Regions from separate parts of the Streptomyces sp. NPDC004667 genome, predicted to be linked through region 2. Evidence: riboswitches for the same ligand, from Rfam matches in the RefSeq annotation. Region 2 holds a riboswitch; each other region holds the start of a gene.

Region 1 (5,940 bases), on a different contig from region 2:
CGCGCGGGCAGGTGAGGTAGTAGAGCGTGGGGAAGGGGGTGCCGTCGGGGAGGCGCGGGGCGGTCTCCACGACGTCCGGCTGGCCGCAGGGGCAGCGGTGCGCGATCGCGCGCAGCCCGCGCGGGGGGCGGCCGAGCTGCTGCTGGAACGCGTCGATGTCCGCGTCGGTCGGCTCGGTCCGGTCGGTCTGGGGCGGGGGCGTCTGCATGCCTGGAGGAAGTCTCTTCGTTCTCGTGGGTGGGTGCGGGGACGGGCGGGCGGTCTCACTCGCCGGGGCGGTCGGCCTTGTCGACGCCGTCCCAGACGTTGGAGTACCAGGGGCGGTCGGATCCCGACTGCCCGCCGCGGCGGTGTTCCGCGGCTCCGGAGCCGGGGTCGTTCATGATGTAGCCGACCTCCCCCGGACGCAGGAAGTGCAGGTGCCTGCGCGCCTGCTGCTCCGCGTAGGCGGGGTCCTGCCAGCGTGCCTTCTCGTCCCGGAGCTGGTCGAGGCGCTTGCGCGCGTGGTCGGCGGCCCGCTGCTGGTCCGCGATCTCCGAGCGCTGGGAGACGTACTGGCGCATCGGATACGCGAGGGCGACGACCAGGGTACAGAGGACGAGCACCAGCAGGGCCGCCCGGCCGGTGAGCCGGCTGCGCCGGATGTGCCGGCGGGACTGCGAGCGGTAGACGTGGGCCGCGGTGCGTTCGCCGAGCTCCTTGAGCCTGGTCGCCGTCGAGAAGGTGGAGAACCGATCCCGGTTCCCGGCCATGGTCCCGCCTCCCCTGGTGCGTACTACGCAATACGTCCCCGCACACGGTACGGGACCGAGTGCGGGGACGTACGGAGGCCAGCGCCGAAGGCGGTGATTAGCCCTTGAAGCGGGGGACGCCGAGCTTCAGGGCGTCAGCCCTTGAAGCGGGGGACGCCGAGCTTCAGGGCGTCAGCCCTTGAAGCGGGGGACGCCGAGCTTCAGGGCGTCAGCCCTTGAAGCGGGGGAACGCCGAGCGGCCCGCGTACACCGCGGCGTCGTCGAGGATCTCCTCGATGCGCAGCAGCTGGTTGTACTTGGCGACGCGGTCCGAGCGGGCCGGGGCGCCGGTCTTGATCTGACCGCAGTTCACGGCGACGGCGAGGTCGGCGATGGTGACGTCCTCGGTCTCGCCGGAGCGGTGCGACATCATGCACTTGAAGCCGTTGCGCTGGGCCATCTCGACGGCGTCGAGGGTCTCGGTCAGCGAACCGATCTGGTTCACCTTCACGAGCAGGGCGTTCGCGGAGCCCTCCTCGATGCCGCGGGCCAGGCGCTCCGGGTTGGTGACGAAGAGGTCGTCGCCGACGATCTGGACCTTGGCGCCCAGGCGGTCGGTGATGGTCTTCCAGCCGGCCCAGTCGTCCTCGAACAGCGGGTCCTCGATGGAGACCAGCGGGTACGCCTCGACGAGCTCGGCGTAGTAGTCGGTCATCTCGGCGGCCGAGCGGGACTGGCCCTCGAACTCGTACTTGCCGTCCTTGTAGAACTCGGACGCGGCGACGTCGAGCGCGAGCGCGATGTCCTTGCCCGGGGTGTAGCCGGCCTGCTTGATGGCCTCGATGATGAGGTCGAGCGCGGCGCGGTTGGACTCCAGGTTCGGGGCGAAGCCGCCCTCGTCGCCCAGGCCGGTGGAGAGGCCCTTGGTGTGCAGGACCTTCTTGAGGGTGTGGTAGACCTCGGCACCCCAGCGCAGCGCCTCGGAGAAGGACTCCGCGCCGATCGGGGCGATCATGAACTCCTGGATGTCCACGTTGGAGTCGGCGTGCGACCCACCGTTGAGGATGTTCATCATCGGAACGGGCAGCAGGTGCGCGTTCGGGCCGCCGAGGTAGCGGAAGAGCGGCAGGTCCGAGGCCTCGGACGCGGCGTGCGCGACGGCGAGGGACACGCCGAGGATGGCGTTGGCGCCGAGGGAGCCCTTGTTGTCGGTGGCGTCCAGGTCGAACATGGCCTGGTCGATCAGGCGCTGCTCGGTGGCGTCGTAGCCGACGAGCTCCGGGCCGATCTGCTCGATGACGGCGAGGACGGCCTTCTCGACGCCCTTGCCCATGTAACGGTTGGGGTCACCGTCACGGAGCTCGATGGCCTCGAACGCTCCGGTGGAGGCACCGGACGGAACGGCAGCACGGCCGGTGCTGCCGTCGTCGAGGCCCACCTCGACCTCGACCGTGGGGTTGCCTCGGGAGTCCAGGATTTCCCGGGCTACGACGACGTCGATGGAGGGCACGAGCATCTCCTTCTGGGATGTGACGCTGGGTGTGCGGTGGCGGGTGGCCGTGGGACGGCCTTGCCGACTAGAGCCTAACCGGCTCCGGGCACTGGGCCTGTCGCCGCCCGGGTCCTGGGACGAAAAAGGGCCCGAATACCCCTCTTCTCTGACATAAGACCCTCACCTGTTCGCCCTCGGCGGTATCCGCCGCAGGTCGGCGGCCGTGCACAACACACCGCCGCCCGGCGCGTGGGAGACGCGCCGGGCGGCGGGAAGCACTACGGGCCGGGCCCGGTGATGCGGTGTTACGCGGGATTTCAGCTGAGCTTCAGCTTCTGCCCCGGGAAGATCATGTCGGCGTCGTCGACGATGTCCTTGTTGAGGTCGAAGAGCTTCTCCCAGCCGCCCTGGACGCCGTTGGCCTGGGCGATGGTCCCGAGGGTGTCGCCCTCCTTGACCTCGTACGAGCCGTTGCCGGTCTTCACGGTGCCGGTCGAGGGGGCCTGGGCCTTCGGGGTCGACGGCTTCGCCGGGGCGGGCTTGGACGGGGTCCAGTTGCCGGAGCCGGAGCCGGACGCCTTGGTCTCGGTGTCGGCCTTCGGGGTGGAGGGCTTCGCCGGGGCGGGCTTGGCCGGGGCCGGCTTGGTGTCGGGCTTCGGCTTCGACGGGGTGGTGGTCGAGCCGCCGCCGTTGTAGGCGGAGTTGGACAGGCCGACGCCGCAGGACGGCCAGGCGCCCTTGCCCTGGCCCTTGAGGACCTTCTCGGCGATGGCTATCTGCTGCGACTTGGAGGCCTGGTTGGCCTGCGCGGCGTACGCCTTGCCGCCGTACGCGGCCCACGTGGAGGACGAGAACTGCAGGCCGCCGTAGTAGCCGTTGCCCGTGTTGATGGACCAGTTGCCGCCGGACTCGCAGGAGGCGACCTTGTCCCACTCGCTGACGGTGGCGGCGCTCGCGGAGCCCGCGGCCATCAGCGGGGCGGCGACGGCGACACCGGCGACACCGGCGAGCGTGACGATGCGGACGGCCTTGGAGCCGCGACGGTGCTTGCCCTTGCCGGAAAGCAGCATGGAGTTCTCCTCACCGACGCCTTCGAGGTGAGCTGTCGGGTTCGGGCGGATGAGTTGCCCGGTCACGTGTCGAGCACGTGGCTTAACCCCTAGCCGTTCGCGACCGTCTCTCAACGGCCTTTCCCGGCGCCTACCTTGGTTCCCCCGCTCCTGCCTTCGGCGCTTGCGCGACGACTGTTCCCTCCGTCCGCCGGCAGGATTCGGCGATGCGGTCGAAGGAGCCCGCGGTGGCGAGCGATTCAGAAGGTAGGCAGGTCTCTCCCCGATGTTCAACGCGCGACATCAGGGAGAAACCGGCCTACTTGCATTCCTCAAATGGGCGTTTTCGCAGGTGAGGGCGGGGTTTGCGGAAGTTCCGGAACGAGACACGCCAGTTGACCGGAAGAGACGCATGTCTCATTTACCGATAACGGACATTCAGGTCTTTCCGGATGCCCGAACTGCCCCTATTTCTTGGATAGATCCAGGTTCTGACCGGGCTTGATGAGGTCCGCGTCCCCACCGATGACCTGCTCGTTGGCCTGGTAGAGGGCGGTCCAGCCCCCCTTGAGCCCCTTGGCGTTCGCGATGTCGGTGAGGCTGTCGCCCGGCTTCACCGTGTACGTGGGGTCCGGGGTGCCCGACGCCGTGCCGGGCGCGGTCGCCACCTCGACGGCCGCCGGGCCGCGGTGCTTGCCCGCGCCCTCGCCCTTCTCCGCGGCCGGAGAGGTGGGGGTGGCGCCGGGGGTGGTCGGGACCGGGGAGGCCGTCGGGTCCACCGGGGCGGTCGGGCTGACCGGGGCCGTCGGGGAGACCGGGGCGGTCGGGTCCACCGGGCTGGTGGGGCTGACCGGAGGCGCGGTGGTCGGCGCGGTCGGGTCCGGGTCCGGCATGACGGGCAGTCCGGTGTTCGGGCCCAGCGGGTAGTCCGGCAGCCCGCTCGGGCTCGTGGACGGGGAGGCGCCCGGCTTCGCCGGCTGCGGGGTCGGGGCCCCGAAGTCGGTGGCGCGGCCGCTCGAACTGGAGTCGGGCACGGCGCTGTCCGGCCGGGTCGGGGTGGGGGCGACGGGCCCGCGGCGGTCGCCGGGGTCCACCTGAGGCGCAGGCCCCTGCTGGGTCAGCCCGGCCGAGGCGGAGCACAGCGGCCACGCCTGGGGGCCCTGGGAGGCCAGCACCGTCTCGGCGACGGCTATCTGCTGGGAGCGGCTGGCGAGGTCGGGGCGCTCCGCGTAGGCGAGTCCGCCCGCGTTCTTCCACTGCTCCAGGCTGAACTGGAGGCCGCCGTAAGCCCCGCTGCCGGAGTTGGCGCTCCAGGTGCCGCCGCTTTCGCAGTCGGCGACCTTGTCCCACGTGGCGGTGTCGGCGGCGCTCGCGTTCGTGGCGGCGAGCAGCGGCAGGGCCAACGCGGAGCCGGTGACTCCGGCGGTGACGACCAGGGCTGGTACCTGGCGGGGGCGTCTGTGGCGGCCGTTCCCGGGAAGCATGTGGCTGCACCTTTCGCATAACGGCGGGGTAACGGCAGAACCTAGCCGCCTTCGAACGGATGTCACAAGTTCGGGCCCGGGCTGACTTCCGGTCAGCCGATCGGTTTCCGCCGCCGGGTTGCCGGACCCCGGTGTTTCAAGGTGTGAAGCGGACCGGGAGGGTGCGCAGGCCCCGCATGATGAGCCCGCCGCGCCAGCGCAGGTCCGTAGGGGGAACGGCAAGTTCCAGATCCGGCAGACGCGTCAGCAAAGTCGCGAGCGCCGTCTGGCCTTCGAGACGGGCGAGCGGGGCGCCGAGGCAGTAGTGGATCCCGTGGCCGTATCCGAGGTGCTGATTGTCACTCCGGGAGAGGTCGAGGGTGTCCGGGTCGGCGAACCGGTCGGGGTCGCGGTCGGCCGCCGCGAGGACCACCAGGACGGGGTCCCCGACGGCGACGTCCTGCCCGCCGAGGGTCAGCGGCTCGGTCGCGAAGCGCCAGGTGGCCAGTTCCACCGGTCCGTCGTAGCGCAGCAGTTCCTCGATGCCGGTCTCCAGGAGGCCGCGTTCCCCGGCCGCGAGGGAGTCCTGGAGGCGTGCGCGCTGGTCCGGGTTCACGAAGAGGGCGTGCAGGCCGTTCCCGATCAGGTTGACCGTGGTCTCGAAGCCGGCGAACAGGAGGATGAAGGCCATGGCGGTGGCCTCCGCCTCCGTCAGGTGGTCCCCGTGGTCGCTCGCCCGGATCAGGTCCGAGATGAGGTCATTGCCCAGATCGTCCCGCTTGCGGTGGATCAGTTCCCCGAGATAGGTGCGGATCTGCTTCACGGAGCGGGCCACCCCGCCGCGCGGTCCCCCGCCGTGCCGGATCATCATCCCGGCCCAGTCGCGGAAGTCGTCCTGGTCCTCGCGCGGTACGCCGAGCATCTCGCAGATGGCGTAGATGGGGAGCGGGAAGGCGAACTCATGGATGAGATCGGCCTCCCCGCGCTCGGCGTCGCCGGCCTTCTCGACGATCCCGTCGATCAGGTGGTCGGTGAGCTCCTGCACGCGCGGGGTGAACTCGGCGACCCTGCGCGGGGTGAACGCCTTCGACACCAGCCGCCGCAGCCGGGTGTGGTCCGGCGGGTCGATGTTCAGCAGGTGCGTCATCAGCTCCGCCTTGCGCTCCCCCGGGATCCCGGTCTTCCCCTTGGCGTGCGCGGGTTCC
Region 2 (5,940 bases):
GCGCGCCGACGCCGAGCGGGACGGCGAAGACGGTGTCCGTACCGGCCAGTGCCTTGATGGTGGGCAGGTCGAGGTGGTCGTAGTGGTCGTGGGAGATCACCACGACGTCGACCTCGCCGAGGGAGGCCAGCGGCACGGGGACCGGGTGCAGCCGCTTGGGTCCGGCGAACGGGAAGGGGGAGCAGCGCTCGCCCCAGACCGGGTCGAAGAGGACCCTGCGCCCGTCGATCTCGGCGAGCACGCTGGAATGCCCCATCCAGGTCAGGCGCAGCCCGCTGACCGGCGGTTTCGCCAGCTCGGCGAGGGTGGTGGGGTACACCGGGATGGGGGCGCCCGGGTTGCGCCGTACCCGCTGCTCCTTGTGGAAGTAGATCTTGGCGAACTCGACCATCGACCCGGAGGGCCTGGTCCGTGCGCCCACGGGGTTCTGGAAGACGCCGTCGGCGAAGTTCGGCGAGCGCAGGATCCGCTCCAGCCGTGCGCCGGAGGGGTCCGCGCCGAAGGCTTCGGGCCGCAGGGCGCGCAGCCGGGGACGCAGGGGTTGGGAGCCGGTCAAGGCGCCTCCTGGAGGTGCAGGGCGGTGTGGGACGGTCGTACGACCACGACCATCCCAACGCGTACCGGCCCCCCAGGATTCCTCGTCCCGCCCGCGAGTCGGCCGGATCTCCCGGCCGACTCCCCAGGGACCGCCCGTGCGGGCGCTCCTCCGGGCCGCGGGGCCCCGTCGTCACCGTGGCGCCCGGCCCGCGACGCCTTTGACGGCAGGGCCTAGAGCGGCAGCAGGTCCGGGCGCTTGGCCTCGACGTGGTCGCCGGAGGACTCCCCGCGCAGCCGGCGGCCGATCCAGGGCACGAGGTGCTCGCGCGCCCACTGGATGTTGTCCCGGGTGACGTCCACCGATCCGCGCGGCGGGGTGGGCGGCCACGGCTGGTCCGGGTCGGCGGGGATCTCGTAGCCGAGGACCTGTGCGGCGCGGAGCGCGACACGGGTGTGGCCCTCGGGCGAGAGGTGCAGCCGGTCGCCGTCCCAGGCCCGGCGGTCCTGCACCGACTTCAGCGACCAGAGGTCGAGGACCGGGCAGTCGTAGCGGTCCGCGATGGAACGTACGTGCGCGCTGTACGTCGCGACCTTGCCCCGCAGGTGCTTGAGGACGGGGACGCCCCGGGTGTCGAAGCCGGTGGTGATCATGACGAGGCCGACGGCCCCGGTGAGGTCGGCCACCGCCGCCTCGAACCGCTCCGCCACGTCGTCCGGGTCGCTGCCCGGCCGGATGATGTCGTTACCGCCCGCGCAGAAGGTGACCAGGTCCGGGGCGAGGTCCTGGGCTCTGGGCACCTGTTCGGCCACGATCTGGTCGAGGAGCTTGCCCCGCACCGCGAGGTTCGCGTACCGGAAGTCGTGCTCGTCGCGCTGATCGGCCAGGAGGACGGCGAGCCGGTCCGCCCAGCCGAGATAGGAATCCCCGGGTCCCGGGTCCCCCACGCCTTCGGTGAAGCTGTCCCCGATCGCCGCGTACGAGCCGATGGTCTTGAGTGTCGTCTTCGTCGCTGCCACGGGACGACATCCTTCACCCCCGTCACCAACCTACGCCAACGTAATGAGGGGTTGACGGACCGTGATCTATACCACGCGGGGGATAAGGAATAAGTACACGTGGGGCCGGGACCCCCCTCAGGTCCCGGCCCCACGCGTGTCCGTGCCGCTGCCGCGGCTCCCGTCAGACGTTCACGCCCTTGGAGCGGAGGTAGGCCAGCGGGTCGATGTCCGAGCCGTAGGACGGGCCGGTGCGGATCTCGAAGTGGAGGTGCGGGCCCGTCACGTTGCCGGTGGCGCCGGAGAGGCCGATGCGCTGTCCGGCGGTGACGCTCTGGCCCACCGAGACGGACAGCTGGGAGAGGTGGCCGTACTGGGAGTACTTGCCGTCGGCGTGGCGGATGACGACCTCGTTGCCGTACGCACCTCCCCAGCCTGCGGAAACCACCGTGCCCGCGCCGACCGCCTTGACGGTGGTGCCGGTGCCGGCGATGAAGTCGACGCCGGTGTGGTAACCGGAGGACCACATGCTGCCGCTCTGGTGGTACGGGGTGGAGGTGCCGCCGTCGACCGGGGCGACGAAACCGGAACCGCTCGCGGGGGCCGCGGAACCGGCCGGGGCCGTGGGCGCGGAGGGCGCCGGGCTCTGGGCCGGGGTCTTGGCCGCCGGTCCGCGCGAGGCGGCGGACCGCGGTGCGGGGGGCGCGGCGGGGGCGTCGGCGGTGTCCCCGCCGGCCGCGGACGGGGCCTCGTCGGCCGCCGGAGTCCCGCTGGAGGATTCCTCGGCCGCGGCCTCAGGAGCCTTCGGCGCGGGGGTCCCGGCGGGACCGTCCAGCGTCAGCCGCAGGCCCGGGTGGATGAGGGAGGGATTCGCGCCGACGGCCTCGCGGTTGTCCGCGTAGAGCCGCTCCCAGCCGCCCTGGAGGTGGCGCTCCGCGGCGATCTTCGACAGGTAGTCGCCCGGGACGACGGTGTAGACGGCCGGAGCGGCAGCCGGAGCGGCGGCGGGGGCGGCGGCCGGAGCGGCGGCGGGGGCGGCGGCCGGAGCGGCGGCGGGGGCCCGGAGGGTCTGGGGCACCTGCGCGGGCGTCACGGCCCCGGTGGCGGCGTGGGCGCCGGCGGCGACCGTCAGCGGCAGCGCGAGGGCGGCACCACCGGTGCCGGCCACGGCGAGGCCACGGGATATGGAACGGGACTTCGGACGGCGGTGCTTACCCTTTGCGGGCATGGCGAATTCCTCTCCGGCGCCTGCGAGGTGAGCTGTCGGGTTCGGACTGGAGATGTCCGGCCGTACCCGTGGAACACGCGTACGACTTCACCCCGAGCCGCCCGGAAGTGATCCGGAACGGCGACTTACCTGGTTCCCCCGCTCCTGCCGCGCGCGTCGATGGTCGGGTGCGGTTCCCGGGCGGCGGCAGGATGAGGCGGTCCACCCGGATCGATCGCGAAGGTAATCCAGCGGGAGTGCGCACAACAAGCCGTGAATTCCCTGACGGAATAGCAGGCGTGAGGGATCAACGGAATTCCCGTCACCCTCCGTCCATTCCCCTGCGGCAACAACCGCCCTGGCAAGGGAATTCGGATTTCGCGATCAGGCACGGACGGTCACCGTATGATCTGGCTCACGGGGCCTGGCGCGATCTCGCCTCCACATATGGCAAGTTGTTCCCAACCAGATCAATTCGGACACGCAGGACACACGCAGGACACGCGGAGGAGCGCACGTGACCCAGCAGATACCCCAGCCCCCGTCGAGCACCCCGGAGCCGGAGCGCGGGCTCTCCGGAGTGCGCAATTTCCGTGACGTGGGCGGCCTGTCGGCCGCCGACGGGCGGAGGGTCAGGCCGGGACGACTGTTCCGAAGCGGACATCTCGCACATGCCACCGAAACCGATACGGAGTTCCTCGAATCCCTCGGGCTGCACACCGTCTTCGACTTCCGCAACGGAGCCGACCAGGCCCTGGAGGGCCCGGACGTCGAGCTGGCGGGCGTGCGCAACGTGAACATCCCGCTGTCGGATCCGGCCGACGGACGGGAGTTCTGGAAGATGGTCCGCGACGGGGACCTCGCCCGGCTCCGCACCGTCCTGGGCGACGGCAAGGCGGCCGCCCGCATGAGGGACTCGTACCGGACGATCATCCTCACCCGCACCGCCGAGCACGGCCGGGTGGTGCGCGCGCTCGCCGAGGACAGCGTCCCGGCACTGATGCACTGCGCCGCGGGCAAGGACCGCGCGGGACTGTCGATCGCCGTCACCCTGCTCGCCCTGGGCGTCGGGCGCGACGCGATCGTCGCCGACTACCTGGAGTCCAACGCCCCGCACAACCGCTACCGCGTCCGGCGCGGCGGCGACGCGCCCGAGGACCGCTCCCCCGAGGTCATGGAGCTGCTGGCCCCGCTCTTCGAGGCGCGCGCCGAGTACCTGCTCGCGGCGTTCGACACCATCGACGGCCAGTGGGGCGGGGTGGACGGCTACCTCGCCGGGGGACTCGGCCTCGCACCCGCCACGCTGGAGCGGCTGCGCGAACGGCTCCTCGTCGGCTGACGCCGACGGGGCCCGCGGCGGGGGCACACCCGGCCCCCGCCGCCCGCTCAGCGGTTGCCGACCGCCTGCTTGACCAGGGTCCTGCCGAAGTCCCACATCAGGCCGCCCCCGCCGTGCGCCTCGTCCATGACCTCGCGGAACGCCCCGACGAACCGGTCCACGTCCCCCTCGTCCACGATCAGCGGCGGGATGAGCTTGATGACCTCCAGGTGGTCGCCGGAGACCTGGGTCAGGATCCGGTGCCGGTTCAGCAGCGGCGCCACGACCATCTGCGCGAACAGGCCCTTGCGGGCCGCCTGGAGCACGGCCCAGCGGCTGCGCAGCCCCAGGGAGGACGGCCGGCCGAACTCGATGCCGATCATCAGGCCGCGCCCCCGCACCTCGTGCAGCAGCTCGTACTCGTCCACCAGCGCCGCGAGCCGCCCGCGCAGCAGGTCGCCCGTCGCGCGGGCGTTGGCCACCACCTGCTCGTCCTCCATGACGGCGAGGACCGCCAGCCCGGCCGCCATCGCCTGCGCGTTGGAGCCGAAGCTGGCGGAGTGCACCAGCACGCGGTCCATGGAGGAGTAGACCTTCTGGAAGATCCAGTCCTTGCCGAGGGTCGCCCCGACGGGGACGTAGCCGCCGGAGAGGGCCTTGGCCACGCACACCAGGTCCGGTTCCACGCCCGGCTCGTGCTGGTACGCGTAGAAATCGCCCGTCCGTCCGAGGCCGGTCTGGACCTCGTCCGCGATGAGCAGCGCCTTGTGGCGGTGCAGCAGTTCCTGTGCGGCGCGCAGGTATCCGGGCGGGGCGGCGAGCACGCCCTTGCCCTGGACCGGCTCGACGATCAGGGCGGCGACGTCCCCGCGCCGGAGCTCCGCCTCCAGGGCGTCCAGGTCCCCCAGCGCGATCTTCGTGTCGGGGAGCAGGGGGGCGAAACCGTCGCGGAAGCCGCCCTCCCCGTTGACCGACAGCGAGCCCGTGGTGAGCCCGTGGAAGGCGTGGTCGCAGTAGAGGATCCTGGGGCGGCCGGTGGCGTAGCGGGCGAACTTCAGGGCGGTCTCGACGGCCTCGGTGCCGCTGTTCCCGAAGAAGACCCGGTCCAGGTGGGGGCTGTGGCCGAGGAGCTTCTCGGCCAGCAGTCCGGGCAGCGGCTGGCAGTCGAAGCGGGTCAGGTCGGCGAGCTGGGCGTCCAACACGTCGTGCAGGGCGCGGCGCACGACGGGGTGGTGGCGGCCCAGGCCCATCACGCCGAAGCCGGCCAGCATGTCGAGGTAGTCGTTGCCCTCGTCGTCCCAGAAGTGGGCGCCCTCGGCCCGTACGTAGACCTTGTCGAAGCCGATGGTGCGCAGCATCCGGGGCAGCTGGTGGTTGAGGTGGCGGGCGTGCAGCTCGTACCGCTCCCCGCCGCGCTCGGCCAGCAGCGCGGCGAGGTCGAAGCCCCCGCCCCCTCGGGGCGCGGGGGTCATGACGAGCCGGCCCGGTTGCCGCCGATCGTCTCCCGGGCCGCGCGCAGGGACTCCTTGAGGGATCCCATGGTGGCGAGGACGGCGGTGGGCTCGTAGCCGCAGTGCGCCATGCAGTTCGCGCAGCGCGGGTCCTTCCCGCGGCCGTACTTGCTCCAGTCGGTGTCCTCGATCAGCTCCCGGTACGTGGGCACGTAACCGTCGCTCATCAGGTAGCAGGGGCGCTGCCAGCCGAAGAGGGAGTAGTTCGGAATGGCCCAGGCCGTGCAGGGGAAATCCGCCTTGCCTTCGAGGAAGTCGAGGAAGAGCGGGGAGTGGTTGAGCCGCCAGCGCAGCCGGTTGCCTCCGGCGAAGGCCTTCTTGAAGAGTTCCCGGGTCTGTTCGACGCCCAGGAAGTGTTCCTGGTCGGGGGC
Region 3 (5,940 bases), on a different contig from region 2:
CGCCCGGGCCGCTCTCGCCGTATCCGGCCGACAGCACCACCAGTCCCTGTACGCCGTGCTCCCCGCAGGCGGCCACCGCGTCCGGGACCCGCTCCGCGGGGACGGCGATCACGGCGAGGTCGACGGGGGCGTTGATGTCGGAGACGGTGCGGTAGGCCCGTACGCCGTCCAGCAGGTCCCCCTCCATGCCGGGGGCGCGGGCCTCGTTGACGGCGTAGAGGTGTCCGTGGAAGCCGCCGTCGCGCAGGTTGCGCAGGACGGCGGAGCCCACGCCGGATCCGGAGCGGCTGACGCCGAGCACCGCGACGGAGCCGGGGGCCAGCAGGCGCTGGACGGACCGGGCCTCGGCGCGCTGCTCGCGGGCCCGCTGGACGGCGAGGGACTCGGCGGTGGGTTCGAGGTCGAGGGTGAGGTGGACGGAGCCGTCCTCGAAGCTGCGCTTCTGCTGGTAGCCGACGTCCGTGAAGACCTTGATCATCTTGGTGTTGGCGGGCAGCACCTCGGCGGCGAACCGGCGGATGCCGCGTTCGCGGGCCACCGCGCCGATGTGCTCCAGCAGGACGGAGGCCACCCCGCGGCCCTGGTGGGCGTCCTGTACGAGGAAGGCCACCTCGGCCTCGTCGGCGGGCGCCGAGGCGGGACGGCCGTCGGGGCCGATGCGGTCGTAGCGGACGGTGCCGATGAACTCCCCGCCGATGGTCGCGGCGAGGCCCACGCGGTCGACGTAGTCGTGGTGCGTGAAGCGGTGCACGTCGCGGTCGGAGAGGCGGGGGTGGGGGGCGAAGAACCGGTAGTACTTCGACTCGTCCGAGATCTGGTCGTAGAAGCTGACCAGCCGGCCCGCGTCCTCGGTGGTGATGGGGCGGATCCGGGCGGTGCCGCCGTCGCGCAGCACGACGTCCGCTTCCCAGTGGGCCGGGTACGAGGGGTCCGACGCGGTGGTCATGGAGCCACCCTAAGGGGCGGTGCGCCCCGGTGGAGGGCGTGCCCGGCAGGTGGGACCGCGTGCGCGCGGCGGATCCGGCACACCGGGGCGAACCAGTGCAAGCTGGGGAGGGTCGAACGGCGGTGGATCCGGGTCGGAAGTCGGTCCGAGCAGTCCGGGTGTCGTGAGAGACTGGTCTAGACAACCGTAAGAACCTGAAGGGCATCACCATGGCAGAGCGCCGCGTCAACGTCGGCTGGGCCGAGGGCCTGCACGCTCGTCCCGCCTCGATCTTCGTCCGCGCGACGACCGCTTCCGGCGTCCCGGTGACCATCGCGAAGGCGGGCGGCGACCCCGTCAACGCCGCTTCCATGCTGGCCGTCCTGGGCCTGGGCGCCCAGGGCGGCGAGGAGATCGTGCTCGCTTCCGAGGCCGACGGCGCGGACGTCGCGCTGGACCGCCTCGCGAAGCTGGTCGCCGAGGGCCTCGAGGAGCTCCCGGAGACCGTCTGACCCTTCGGGTCCGGTGCCGGTGAAGCCGCGGTCCCCCCACCCCGGGGACCGCGGCTTCGCTGTTTTCCCGTCCCGGCCGGCCGCACGCACCCGATCGCCCGCACCCGATCTCCCGAATTCCGGCCGCATGAATTCGGCCGCGGCAATTCGGCAGGGCGCGGCGTCGACAGGGCCCGGCGGAGTAATTTCCGGACAGCTCGACGGCCCGGCAGAATTGCACACGACAGGAAAAGCGGGCACGCCGCATTTCACCGGCGCGGGCTTCCCTTTTGTATACGGGGCGCTTGTTAATGCCGGCCGCTCGCCGTGTGTACGGCAGGTTGCGAAGTCCTCACCCGCGGCCGGTGCGCCCCGGCCGCCCGTTCCGCGTGCAGCGCGGTGAGGGCCGCGGCCCGCTCCGCGTCCCCGCGCGCCACCGCGTCGACGATCGCGCCGTGCTCCGCCCAGGAGTCCACGGGCCGCGCCGGGGGCTCCACCACGTACATCCAGGCGATCTTGCGCCGGGTCTGGGTCAGCAGGGCGATCAGCCCGGGGCTGCCGGAGGCCTGGGCCAGGGTTTCGTGGAACCAGCCCCCCAGGGCCCGCAGGTCCTCCCCCGGCGCCTTGCGGGCCCGCTCCCGGCCCAGCCTGACCAGCCCGCGCAGGACCTTCAGGTGGGCCTCGGTGCGCCGGCGGGCCGCCCGTGAGGCCGCCAGCGGCTCCAGCAGCACCCGCAGCTCCAGGAGGTCGGCGGCCTCCTGGACGGTCGGCTCGGCCACGCAGGCGCCGGCGTGGCGCCGGGTGGTGACGAAGCCCTCGGACTCCAGGGTGCGCAGCGCCTCGCGGACGGGGACCCGGGAGACGCCGTAGCGGCGGGCGAGCACCTCCTCGGTCAGCCGGCCCCCCGGCCCGAAGAAACCGGAGACGATGTCGTCGCGGATCGCTGTGCATACCGCGTGCGCAGGAATACGCAAGGCCGGACCTCCGCTGGATTCACCGCCGGCATCGTCGCCGGAATCTTGACCGTGCTGCGACTCTATTGCAGCACACGATAATTTCCGATGACGGCCCGATATCCGAAACATTTCACTGCGGCGGGGGACGCGAAGAAGGCCCCGGCTCGGAGAGCCGGGGCCTTCTTCGTACTGCGGAGGTGCGCGGTGCGTGCGGGTCAGACGCCGACGCCGTGCTGGCGCAGGTACGCCAGCGGGTTGATGTCCGTGCCGTACGTGGCGCCGGTGCGGGCCTCGAAGTGCAGGTGCGGGCCGCTGGAGTTGCCGGTGGAGCCCGACAGGCCGATCTGCTGGCCGGCGGTGACGCTCTCGCCGACGGAGACGTTCAGCGAGAGCAGGTGCCCGTACTGGGTGTACGTACCGTCGTTGTGCTTGATGACGATGTTGTTGCCGTACGCGCCGCCCCAGCCCGCCTCGACGATGGTGCCCGCGCCGACGGCGTGGACCGAGGTGCCCTCGTCCGCGTGGAAGTCGATGCCGGTGTGGCTGCCGGAGGACCACATGCCGCCACCCGCGCCGTACTGGGTGCTGACGTAGGAGCCGTCGACGGGAGCCACGAAGGTGTTGAGGCGCTTGCGGGCCTCCTCGCGGGCGGCGCGCTCGGCGGCCTCGCGCTCGGACTTCTCCTTGGCCTCGGCGGTCCGCTTGGCCTCGGCGGCGCGCTGCTTGGCGTCGGCCTCGGCCTGCGCCTGGGCCGCGACGGCCTCGGCGGCGACCTGCTGGGACTCGGCCTGGACCTCGATGTCGTCCTGGAGGCCGTCGGCGACGACGACCGCGTTCTGGCCGGTGTCCTCGGCGGAGGGCGCGCTGTTGTCCGCGGCGAAGGCCGGGGCCGCGACGGCGGCGACCACACCCGTGGTGGCGAGGGCGGCTATGCCGGCGTAGCCGGCGGTCTTGCGGCTCAGACGGCTGGAACCACGGTGCTTGCCGGGAGCGGCGGTACGACTGCCAAACGCCATGAAGGGGCTGGTCCTTTCCTTCCCTCTCGCCTACCGGGTTAGCTGACGGGTTCGGAGCAGGAAGGTCTCCTACGGGCCCCTCTTGCGAGGTGGTCCGATTCACCCCAGGGACACATGTGGGTCCCCGGCTCCCCAGGCTCGCGCCTGACGGGGACTCGGCGATCGCTGCCCGGTGCCGCGAGTGCGGCGCGCACAACTGACGGACAGCAAGGGCGACGCTAGGCGGATCATCAGTCGATCGCCAAACAGACGAGCGCTTTTGTTGCGTACGCCACACCGCATAACCGCAACCACGACTGCAAAGCAGACAAAAGGGGTCCCAGCGGTGACACCGCCGGGACCCCTCGTCGTACTCCGGTGCCAGAGGGCCGCCGGCCCCGAACACCGACGCCACGAACGTCAGTTGGTGACGACGGTGACCTCACCGATGCCGAGCGCCCGCACGGGCTCCTCGATCTGCGCGGCGTCACCCACCAGGACCGTGACGAGCCGGTCCACCGGGAACGCGCTCACGACCGCCGAAGTGGCCTCCGCCGTACCGGTTTCGGCCAGCCGGGCGTACAGCCGCGCCTGGTAGTCGTCCGGCAGCTCCTGCTCCACCTGGTCGGCGAGGGTGCCCGCGACCGACGCCGCCGTCTCGAACTTCAGCGGGGCCACGCCCACCAGGTTCTGCACGGCCACGTCGCGTTCGGCGTCGGTCAGGCCCTCGGCGGCGAGCGTGCGCAGCACCTTCCAGAGGTCCTCCAGCGCCGGACCGGTGTTGGGGGTGTCCACCGACCCGCTGATGGCGAGCATCGAGGCGCCCTTGCCGTCCGCGGTGGAGCGCAGCACCTGCCCGAAGGCCCGCACCCCGTAGGTGTAGCCCTTCTCCTCGCGCAGCACCTTGTCCAGGCGGGAGGTGAGGGTGCCGCCGAGGCAGTACGTGCCGAGCACCTGGGGCGCCCAGACGATGTCGTGCCGGTCGGGACCGGTCCGGCCGATCAGCAGCTGCGTCTGGACCGCTCCGGGCCGGTCCACGATGACCACGCGGCCGGTGTCGTCGGCCGTCACGGGCGGAACCGGCAGCGGCTCGGCGGAGTTCCCCGTCCAGGTGCCCAGGGTGTCGGCGAGCACGGCGTCCAGGTCGATGCCGGTCAGGTCGCCGACGACCACCGCGGTGGCGGTGGCGGGGCGCACGTGGGCCTCGTAGAAGGCGCGTACGGCCGCGGAGTCGATCCGCGCGACGGTCTCCTCGGTGCCCTGGCGGGGGCGGGACATGCGCAGGGTGGCCGGAAAGAGCTCCTTGGAGAGCTGCTTGGCGGCACGGCGCTGCGGGTTGGCCAGCTCGTGCGGGATCTCGTCGAGCCGGTTGCGCACCAGGCGGTCGACCTCGCTGTCGGCGAAGGCCGGGGCGCGCAGCGCCTCGGCGAGCAGGCCGAGGGCCTTGTGCAGGCGGGAGGCGGGCACCTCCAGCGAGACCCGCAGGCCGGGGTGGTCGGCGTGCGCGTCGAGCGTGGCGCCGCAGCGCTCCAGCTCGGCGGCGAACTCCTCCGCGGAGTGCTTGTCGGTGCCCTCCGACAGGGCGCGGGCCATGATGGTGGCCACCCCGTCGAGGCCCTCGGGCTCGGCGTCCAGCGGGGCGGCGAGGTTGACCTCGACCGCGACGACCTGCTGGCCCGGGCGGTGGCAGCGCAGCAGGGTCAGGCCGTTGCCGAGGGTGCCGCGCACGGGGGCCGGGAAGGCCCAGGGCTTGGCCTCGCCGGCCTGCGGGCGCGGGTGGAAGGTCATCGTGACGGCTGCGGTGTCGCTCACTGCTCCGCCCCCTCGTTCTCGTTCTCGTCGGACTCGTCGGAACCGGGCAGCGGCTCGTAGACCAGCACCGCGCGGTTGTCGGGGCGCAGCCGGGCGGCGGCCACGGCCTGCACCTCCTCGGCGGTGATGTCCAGGACCCGCTGGACGGCGGTCAGCGCCAGCTGGGGGTCGCCGAACAGCACCGCGAAGCGGCACAGTTCGTCGGCCCGGCCGGCCACCGTGCTCAGCCGGTCCAGCCACTCCCGCTCCAGCTGCGCCTGGGCGCGCTCCATCTCCTCGGCCGTGGGGCCCTCCTCGGCGAACCGGGCGAGCTCCTCGTCGACGGCCGCCTCGATGGCGGGCACCTCGACGCCGCTGGAGGTCTTGACGTCCAGCCAGCCCAGCGAGGGCGCGCCGGCCAGGCGCAGCAGGCCGAAACCGGCCGCGACGGCGCTCTGGTCGCGGCGGACCAGGCGGTTGTGCAGGCGGGAGGACTCGCCGCCGCCCAGTACGGTCAGCGCCACGTCGGCGGCGTCGCACTCGCGGGTGCCGTCGTGCGGCAGCCGGTAGGCGGCCATCAGCGCGCGGGCCGGGACCTCCTCGACGATCTCCTCACGGAGCTGCGCGCCCATGACCTCGGGGAGCGATCCGTCGCGCGGCGGCTGCTTGCCGTCGTGCGCCGGGATGGTGCCGAAGTACTTCTCGACCCACGCGAGCGTGGTCTCGGGGTCGATGTCGCCCACGACCGACAGGACGGCGTTGTTGGGCGCGTAGTACGTACG

What was found. Region 2 has a riboswitch for cyclic di-AMP ahead of ABZW32_RS22520 (LysM peptidoglycan-binding domain-containing M23 family metallopeptidase). Riboswitches for the same ligand answer to the same signal wherever they lie in the genome.
Region 1: it holds a riboswitch for cyclic di-AMP, as region 2 does, so the genes downstream of both, ABZW32_RS08790 (transglycosylase family protein) here and ABZW32_RS22520 (LysM peptidoglycan-binding domain-containing M23 family metallopeptidase) in region 2, are expected to answer to the same signal.
Region 3: it holds a riboswitch for cyclic di-AMP, as region 2 does, so the genes downstream of both, ABZW32_RS00995 (M23 family metallopeptidase) here and ABZW32_RS22520 (LysM peptidoglycan-binding domain-containing M23 family metallopeptidase) in region 2, are expected to answer to the same signal.

Annotation. Positions count from the first base shown of each region.
Region 1 covers NZ_JBEXKC010000011.1:56,201-62,140, reverse strand. Annotated here, with positions in the region: gene ABZW32_RS08805 (DUF501 domain-containing protein) at 1-208, opposite strand, end outside; gene ABZW32_RS08800 (septum formation initiator family protein) at 264-752, opposite strand; gene eno (phosphopyruvate hydratase) at 961-2,247, opposite strand; gene ABZW32_RS08790 (transglycosylase family protein) at 2,541-3,293, opposite strand; cyclic di-AMP (ydaO/yuaA leader) riboswitch at 3,296-3,465, opposite strand; gene ABZW32_RS08785 (transglycosylase family protein) at 3,740-4,756, opposite strand; gene ABZW32_RS08780 (cytochrome P450) at 4,893-5,940, opposite strand, start outside.
Region 2 covers NZ_JBEXKC010000040.1:64,372-70,311, reverse strand. Annotated here, with positions in the region: gene ABZW32_RS22530 (MBL fold metallo-hydrolase) at 1-556, opposite strand, end outside; gene ABZW32_RS22525 (SGNH/GDSL hydrolase family protein) at 769-1,554, opposite strand; gene ABZW32_RS22520 (LysM peptidoglycan-binding domain-containing M23 family metallopeptidase) at 1,718-2,761, opposite strand; cyclic di-AMP (ydaO/yuaA leader) riboswitch at 2,766-2,930, opposite strand; gene ABZW32_RS22515 (tyrosine-protein phosphatase) at 3,258-4,079, shown strand; gene ABZW32_RS22510 (aspartate aminotransferase family protein) at 4,127-5,530, opposite strand; gene hpnH (adenosyl-hopene transferase HpnH) at 5,527-5,940, opposite strand, start outside.
Region 3 covers NZ_JBEXKC010000001.1:241,538-247,477, forward strand. Annotated here, with positions in the region: gene ABZW32_RS00980 (GNAT family N-acetyltransferase) at 1-946, opposite strand, end outside; gene ABZW32_RS00985 (HPr family phosphocarrier protein) at 1,156-1,437, shown strand; gene ABZW32_RS00990 (GntR family transcriptional regulator) at 1,725-2,390, opposite strand; gene ABZW32_RS00995 (M23 family metallopeptidase) at 2,588-3,388, opposite strand; cyclic di-AMP (ydaO/yuaA leader) riboswitch at 3,401-3,559, opposite strand; gene ABZW32_RS01000 (pitrilysin family protein) at 3,788-5,179, opposite strand; gene ABZW32_RS01005 (pitrilysin family protein) at 5,176-5,940, opposite strand, start outside.